Linked DNA regions of Pigmentiphaga aceris. The protein of the gene in region 2 interacts with the protein of the main gene of each other region in a pairwise test. Links are inferred from orthologs where the notes say so. Each region holds a gene or a part of one and is shown on either strand. Other genes may lie near its edges.

What was found. The genes of interacting proteins can lie anywhere in the genome.
Region 1: the proteins of FXN63_RS10725 (region 2) and FXN63_RS18175 interact in binary tests that used the Escherichia coli proteins (3 or more experiments, as listed by UniProt). The link is inferred for Pigmentiphaga aceris from one-to-one orthologs.

The regions. Positions count from the first base shown.
Region 1 is NZ_CP043046.1:4,197,406-4,201,238, reverse strand. What follows is about bases 248-3,142. They hold FXN63_RS18175 (P-II family nitrogen regulator), read left to right. Parts: upstream 248-1,473; coding sequence 1,474-1,812; downstream 1,813-3,142. Other genes in these bases: trxB (thioredoxin-disulfide reductase), read right to left, coding at 2,748-3,142; FXN63_RS18170 (Smr/MutS family protein), read right to left, coding at 1,909-2,577; FXN63_RS18180 (NAD(+) synthase), read left to right, coding at 248-1,402. Outside these bases: more of FXN63_RS18180, read left to right, coding at 1-247; more of trxB, read right to left, coding at 3,143-3,704. UniProt on the Escherichia coli protein: P-II indirectly controls the transcription of the glutamine synthetase gene (glnA). P-II prevents NR-II-catalyzed conversion of NR-I to NR-I-phosphate, the transcriptional activator of GlnA. When P-II is uridylylated to P-II-UMP, these events are reversed.
Region 2 is NZ_CP043046.1:2,486,645-2,490,722, forward strand. Bases 593-3,732 are described here. They hold FXN63_RS10725 ([protein-PII] uridylyltransferase), read right to left. Parts: upstream 3,384-3,732; coding sequence 801-3,383; downstream 593-800. Other genes in these bases: FXN63_RS10720 (S-methyl-5'-thioinosine phosphorylase), read left to right, coding at 593-716; map (type I methionyl aminopeptidase), read right to left, coding at 3,468-3,732. In the rest of the region: more of FXN63_RS10720, read left to right, coding at 1-592; more of map, read right to left, coding at 3,733-4,078.

The sequences.
Region 1 (3,833 bases), 1.7 Mb from region 2 along the record:
ACTGGTCAGCCAGCAGTCGGCGCGCTGTTTGGCGACCTATTTGTATTCCTCGGCGGGCGCGGGCGAATCCAGTACGGACTTGGCTTGGGATGGTCAGGCGCTGATCTATGAGAATGGCGACAAGCTGGCTGAGTCAGAACGGTTTTCCGATGAATCGCATCTGATCTTTGCCGACACCGACCTGGAACGCATGTCGCGTGAGCGTATGCGTCAGACGAGTTTTGGTCAGTCGGTGCGGGTGCATGCGGCGCAGGTAAGCGAGTTCCGTACGGTGGATGTGGAACTGGAAGTCGATCGCGAGCAGGCTTTGCCCTTGTCGCGGGTCGTGCCGCGCTACCCCTATGTGCCGGCGGATCGCACGCGTCGTGACGATCGTTGCCAGGAGGTCTACAGCATCCAGGTGCAGGCGCTGGTGCAGCGTTTGACGTCGAGCGGAATCAAGAAGCTGGTGCTTGGTGTGTCGGGCGGTTTGGATTCGACGCACGCGCTGTTGGTGGCGGCCGAGGCGATGGATCGGATGGGGCTACCGCGCACGAATATTCTGGGCTATACGATGCCCGGTTTTGCTACCGGTGCGCGCACTTTGCAGCAGGCGCATCGTTTGATGACATCGATCGGGTGTTATGCCCAGGAGATCGATATTCGTCCGAGCTGCCAGCAGATGTTCAAGGATCTGGGGCACCCGTTTGCTGAAGGCAAGCCGCAGTACGACATCACGTTCGAGAACGTGCAGGCTGGCGAGCGGACCAATCATCTGTTCCGCCTGGCGAATCATCAGGGTGCCTTGGTGTTGGGCACGGGTGATTTGAGCGAGCTGGCGTTGGGCTGGTGCACCTATGGCGTGGGCGACCATATGTCGCACTACAACGTGAATGCCAGTGTGCCGAAGACACTGATTCGCCACCTGGTGCGTTGGGTGGCCGAGGCGGGCCATGTGAGCGGCGATGCGCGTCAGGTGTTGCTGGACATTCTCGACACGGAGATCAGCCCGGAACTGGTGCCGGCTTCTGAAGATACCGGGGCGGTGCAAAGCACCGAGGCCAGCATCGGGGCCTACGATCTGCAGGACTTCAACCTGTTCTACACGCTGCGTTATGGCTTTGCGCCCAGCAAGGTGGCGTTCCTGGCGCATCGGGCCTGGAGTGACAAGGAAGTGGGTGCCTGGCCAGAGGAAGCGCATGTGTTGCGCAACCAGTTTGAGCTGGCTGCGATCAAGCGCACCTTGCGGATTTTTGTGGGCCGCTTTTTCCGGGGCAGTCAGTTCAAGCGCACGTGTGTGCCGAATTCGCCGAAGGTGGGTAGCGGTGGTTCGCTTTCGCCGCGTGGCGACTGGCGCATGCCCAGCGATTCTGAATCGGTGGTGTGGCTGGCGGACTTGGATCGGGTGCCGGAGCAGGTCTGACGGTTGCGGCAGGGCTGGATTAGAATAGATGAACCACTGCTAACGTACTGCCACCGCGAGAGAGCCGATCCATGAAGCAAGTCACCGCCGTCATCAAGCCATTCAAACTGGACGAAGTTCGTGAGGCGCTGGCCGATGTCGGCATTACCGGCCTTACCGTTACGGAAGTGAAGGGCTTTGGTCGTCAGAAGGGCCACACCGAGCTGTATCGTGGTGCCGAATACGTGGTCGATTTCCTGCCGAAGATCCGGCTGGAAGTGGTGGTGGGCGACGCCTTGGTCGAGCAGGCCATTGAAGCCATTCTGCGTTCGGCTCGTACCGGCAAGATCGGTGATGGCAAGATCTTCGTCACGCCGGTCGAACAAGTCATCCGTATCCGCACGGGTGAAACGGGCGAAGCGGCTGTGTGATTCAAGGCGGGAGCAGGTCTGACCTGACTTGCCTTTTCAGCAAGAAAAAACGGGGCTTCAAGGCCCCGTTTTTACGTCTGCAAGCAGCCACGGCGTTCAAGCCGCCACGTCTTCCGCCCGCCGGGAGCGCAGCAGCACCAGCACAACCCCCGCGCCGCCATCCACATCCCGCGCTTCGACAAACGCCAATACCTGTTCCTTCTGAACCAGCCAGCGACGCACTTTTTCTTTCAGCACGGGTGTACGGTTTTTCGATCCCAGGCCTTTGCCGTGGATCACGCGCACACAGCGCACTTCGCGCTTGACGCAGTCGCGCAGGAATTCGCTCAGCGCTTCGCGCGCTTCATCTACCCGGCATCCATGCAGGTCGATTTGCGAACCGACTACCCATTGGCCGCGACGCAGGTTGCGCACCACATCCTGGCCCAGGCCGCTGCGGCGATAGGACAGGGTCTCGTCGGTTTCGATCAGCCAGTCAGCACCGTACTCATCCGACAGGGATTCGCGCAGTACGGCCTTGTCGTCTTCCCAGCGTTTGAAGGGCAGGGGAGGTGGCGAGGCTGGTGCGGGGGTGAAGCGGGCGGTGGTGGCGAGTGGGGTCACGTCGCCCATGGCGTGACGGAATTCGTTGGCGGCGCGGCGCGCGTCGACGGCCGCCGCTTCCCGTGCCGCTTGCGCCACGGCTTCGGCGCGGCGTTGCTCCTGCAGCGCCTGCCGCATGGCTTTCAGCCCGGCAAAGCCGGTGTGCAAGGGTTTCTTGGCCACCCGTGTTCTCCGATGTTGCCTGGGAATGGGCAGGGTGTTCCCATGACGAGATGGCGTGTCGCCACTTCTGTAGTCACGCACCCGGCAGGGTGCGCGTCTTGAGTGTCGGTGTCGTGCAAATTCGGTCTGGTGTGGACGCACCCACAGGTGCGTCCATCCAAGGTCTTACTTTACTGCGCTTCGCCGTCCAGCCACTTCTGGGCGTCCAGCGCGGCCATGCAGCCCGTGCCGGCGCTGGTGATGGCCTGACGGTAGATGTTGTCCTGTACGTCGCCGGCGGCGAACACGCCGGGCACCGAGGTCATGGTGGCCAGGCCTTTCAGGCCGCTGCGGGTCACGATGTAGCCGTCCTTCATCTCCAGTTGGCCCTGGAAGATGTCGGTGTTCGGGTGGTGGCCGATGGCGATGAAGGCACCGGACACTGCCAGGTCTTCGGTTTCGCCGGTTTGCGTGCTGCGGATGCGCACGCCGGTCACGCCGGATGCATCGCCCAGGACTTCCTGCAGTTCGTTGAAGACCTTCAGTTCCATCTTGCCCTCCGAAACTTTCTCGTTGAGCTTGTCGACCAGGATCGGCTCGGCGCGGAACTTGTCGCGACGATGGATCAGTGTCACCTTGCGGCAGATGTTCGACAGGTACAGCGCTTCTTCCACGGCAGTGTTGCCGCCGCCGACCACGACCACGTCCTGGTTTTTGTAGAAGAAACCGTCGCAGGTGGCGCAACCCGACACGCCACGGCCCATGAAGGCTTCTTCCGAGGGCAGGCCCAGGTACTTGGCCGATGCGCCGGTGGCGATGATCAGGGCGTCAGCGGTGTAGGTGCCGGAATCGCCGATCAGCGTGAACGGGCGTGCGTCGAGCTTCACCGTGTGGATGTGATCGAAGATCATCTCGGTGTTGAAGCGCTCGGCGTGTTCCTGGAAGCGCTGCATCAATTCCGGGCCTTGCACGCCCATGACGTCGGCGGGCCAGTTGTCGACTTCGGTCGTCGTCATCAGTTGGCCGCCCTGGGCCATGCCGGTCACCAGCACGGGCTTCAGGTTGGCGCGCGCGGCATAGATTGCTGCGGTGTAGCCAGCAGGGCCTGAACCGAGGATCAGGACGTTGGCGTGTTTGGTTTGGCTCATGGCAGGTTATTGCGGCCGGTTAAGGCCGGATGATGCAAAGAAGCACCCATTATAAGTAGCACCTCGTTGCACCGTACTCATGCTTTCCTATGGCACCCATAGACGGGGAGCATCGTCAGCCACCTATAA
Region 2 (4,078 bases):
GCTTCCAGGCGACCCGCCGTCAGGTCGTCCGCACACCTTATGGCGAGCCGTCGGGTGCCTTGACCTTCGGCCGCATCGGCGATGGCGACGAACTGGTTTTCCTGGCGCGTCACGGTTATGGCCACACGCAGGCCCCGCATCGAATCAATTACCGCGCCAATCTGTGGGCCTTGAACGAAGTCGGTGTGGAAAAAATTCTGTCTGTGGCCACGGTTGGTGGTGTGTCGCCGGACTGCGGCCCGGGTCAGTTGGTGGTGCCAGATCAGATCATCGACTACACCTACGGCCGCGCCAACACCTTCTTCGATGGCGGCGATCAGCCGGTCGTCCATGTCGATATGACCTTGCCGTATTCGGAAGTCGTTCGACAGGAATTGTTGCAGGCCGCAAAAAGTGTCGTTGCCATTCGCGATGGCGGCGTTTACGGCTGCACCCAAGGCCCACGTCTGGAAACCACCGCCGAAATTCGCCGTCTGGCGCGTGATGGCGTCGATATCGTTGGCATGACCGGCATGCCGGAAGCTGCGCTGGCTCGCGAGCTTGATCTGCACTATGCGGCATTGTGCGTGGTAACCAATCACTCGGCTGGGGTGGGCAGCAGTCTGACCGAAATCTCGCTCGACGATATTCGCGTGACGCTGGATCACACCATGCAGTCGGTGCATCGCATTCTGGGGCAGATGTTGGGACAGCCGCTGGTCAATCGCGATAGTTGATTTCAACGGCCACGATGACAAAAGGGTGCCGATCGTTGATCCGCACCCTTTGTCATTTGCAGCACTGATTACTCGAAGCCTCGACTACAGCGCTTCCAGCAAATCCTTTTCGAACTGACGCTGTCCGCGCGGGCTGTTCAAGGTCTGTCCGCCAATCAGGAAGGTATCTTCGACCCGCTCGCCCAGCGTCAACACCTTCGCCGTCTGCAGCGTGATCTTGTGCTGGCCAAAGGTGCGTGCCAAGGCATACAGCAAGCCATTTCGGTCTGTGGTGATCACCGACAGAATCCAGAACTGATTGCGCTCATCGGGACGAAGCTCCACGCTTGGCTGCACCGGGAACAGGCGCGACTGGCGTGAGGCTCGGCCCGCCACCGGCTCGCAGATCGTGGAAGTCGAACCGGCAAGCTCGCTGCTCAAGGCATGCGCCAATTCGTGTTCCACCAGGGTGGTCATCGCCCGGTGATCGCTGGCACTGCCCGGTGCCAGCACCATGAAGGTGTCCAGCGCCCAGCCGTGGCGGGTGGTGTGGATGCGCGCATCCTGCACGCTCAGGTTCTTGCCGGCCAGGTACGCGCAAATGCGCGCGAACAGATCCGGCTGATCGCGCACATACACCATGATCTGCAAGCCCACGCCTGCCGGGCCCAGACGGGCGCGCACGACGGCTTCTTCGTTGTTGACCTTGTTGTACAGGTGGCGGGTCTGCCAGGCGATGTCATCGGCCTCGTGGCGCAGGAAATACGCCACATCGAGCTGTTTCCAGAACGCATCCCGTGCGTCGTCGCGCAGACCGCGCAGCCGCAGCAATCGTAGCGCTTCCTGCCTTCTGGCTTCCAGTACGGTGTTGGAATCGACGCGTTCGCCGCCCAGCGCGCGCATGGTCAGGCGGTACAGGTTCTCCATCAGCTGCGCTTTCCAGGCGTTCCACACCTTCGGGCTGGTGCCACGCACGTCCGCCACCGTCAGCAGATACAGACCGGTCAGCTTGCGCTGATCGCCCACCAGGGCGGCAAAATCGTTGATGGTGTCGGGGTCGGACAAGTCCTGCTTTTGTGCCACGCTGGACAGCATCAGGTGATTGCGTACCAGGAATTCGATCAGCTCCGCGTCTTCCGCCGCTAAGCCGTGGTCGCGGGCAAAACGCCGCACTTCCACTGCGCCAAGCACCGAATGGTCGCCGCCACGCCCCTTGGCAATATCGTGGAACAGAGCAGTGGCATACAGCAACCAATGGCGGTCGAAGTCCAGCATCAGCTGGCTGCAGAACGGGTATTCGTGCGCGTGCTCCGGCATCGTGAAACGACGCAGGTTGCGGATCACCATCATCGTGTGCTGATCGACGGTGTACACGTGGAAAAGATCGTGCTGCATCTGCCCGACAATGCGTCGGAAGGGCGGCAAGTAGCGCGGCAGGATGCTCAGTTCGTTCATGCGCCGCAACTCGTGCACGATGCCGCGCGGCTGCTGCAGAATTTCCAAAAACAGCTTGCGATTCACCGGGTTGCGCCGAAACTGCGCATCGATACTGCCCTTGGCGTGCCAGATCGCGCGCAGCGTGCGTGCCGACATGCCTTTCAGCGATGAGTGCTGCTGCATCAACAGGAAGGCGCGCAGCAACAGCGTCGGATTGCGGGCAAAGGCGTCGTCTTGGCGCACATCCAGGCGGTCGTGCAGGCTCTGGAAGTCCTCGTCGATATCGACAGCGGCTTCGCCCGGCCGTGGGAACAGTCGCTCTTCCAGGTTCTGCACCAGGATCGTGTTCAGCTGGGTGACCAGCTTGGCGGCCCAGTAGTAGCGTTGCATCAGCACTTCGCTGGCACGCCGCGTAGGTGTGCCCACGATGCCGTAGGCGGTTGCCAAGGTCGATTGCACGTCGAACAGCACACGATCTTCGCGACGATTGGTGGTCAGGTGCAGTTCAATGCGCAGACGCTTGAAGGCTTGCTCGGCACGTCGAAGCTGGCGGGCTTCATCAGGCGTCAGCAAGCCTGCCCGGGCGATCTGGCTCCAGCTTTTGCCATAGCCGGCAGCGCGTGCCGCCCACAGGATTACCTGCAGGTCACGCAGGCCGCCGGGGGATTCCTTGCAATTGGGTTCCAGCGAGTAGGGCGTGTCCTGGTACTTCGTGTGCCGCTGCTGCATTTCCAGACGCTTGGCGCGGAAAAACGCGCGCGGGTCCAGGTGTTCGCGCATGGCGGCTTCCAGGCGACGAAACAGCGCCCGGCTGCCCGCCAGATAACGGGTTTCCAACAGCGCGGTTTCCACCGTGATGTCTTGCTCTGCCTCGGAAATGCATTGGGCAATCGTGCGCACGCTGTAGCCGGGCTCAATCCCCATGTCCCACAGCGCGGTCACCAGATTGGCGATCAGCGTCTCGTCGTCGGGCGAAGGCTCGCGGGCAAGCAGGACCAGCACGTCAACGTCGGAAAACGGGTACAGCTCACCGCGCCCATAACCGCCAACCGCGCCCAACACGGCACCGGGCGGCAGCGGCATGATCTGCAGCAAATCGATCAGCGCGTGGTCGACCACCCTGCGCAGGGCGGTCAACAGCGTATCGGGACGCAGATGCGTGCGGAAAGCGGCGATGGCTTCGGCGCGTTGTGTCTGCAGGCGTGCACGCAGGGCCGGCACACTGCTGGCCGGTTGAGTCAGATCGTTCATCGCAGTCTCTCCATCTGCGGCACCATGACGGCAGATGCCGGCCACCTGGGTAGCCGGTCTGGTCCGGGGCGGTGGTCGGTGTCTTCAGGCCGCCTGGGAAGCAACGAAGGCCGGCGGCGCGGGCATGCCCGGCGACACCGTCAGAATTTCATAACCGGTTTCGGTCACCACCAGCTGCAATTCCCATTGCGCAGACAGGCTGCGATCACGCGTGGTGATCGTCCAGCCATCGGGCATTTCACGAATTTCACGGCGACCGGCGTTGATCATGGGTTCGATGGTGAACACCATGCCCGGGGCCAGGACTTCGCCCGTGCCCGGACGGCCGTAATGCAAGACTTGCGGGTCTTCGTGGAAGCGTGCGCCAATGCCGTGGCCGCAGAATTCGCGCACCACGCTGAAGCCAGCCGCTTCTGCATGCTTCTGGATGGCGGCACCGATGTCGCCCAGACGGTTACCCGGACGAACCTGTTCAATGCCACGCCACATGCATTCATACGTGACCTCGCTCAGGCGACGGGCCTGAACAGAAGGTTCACCCACGAAATACATGCGGCTGTTGTCGCCGTACCAGCCGTCCTTGATGACGGTCACGTCGATATTGAGCACATCGCCATTTTTCAGGGCCTTGGGGCCGGGAATGCCATGGCAGATGACATGGTTGACCGAGGTGCAGACATGGCCGGTAAAAGGCG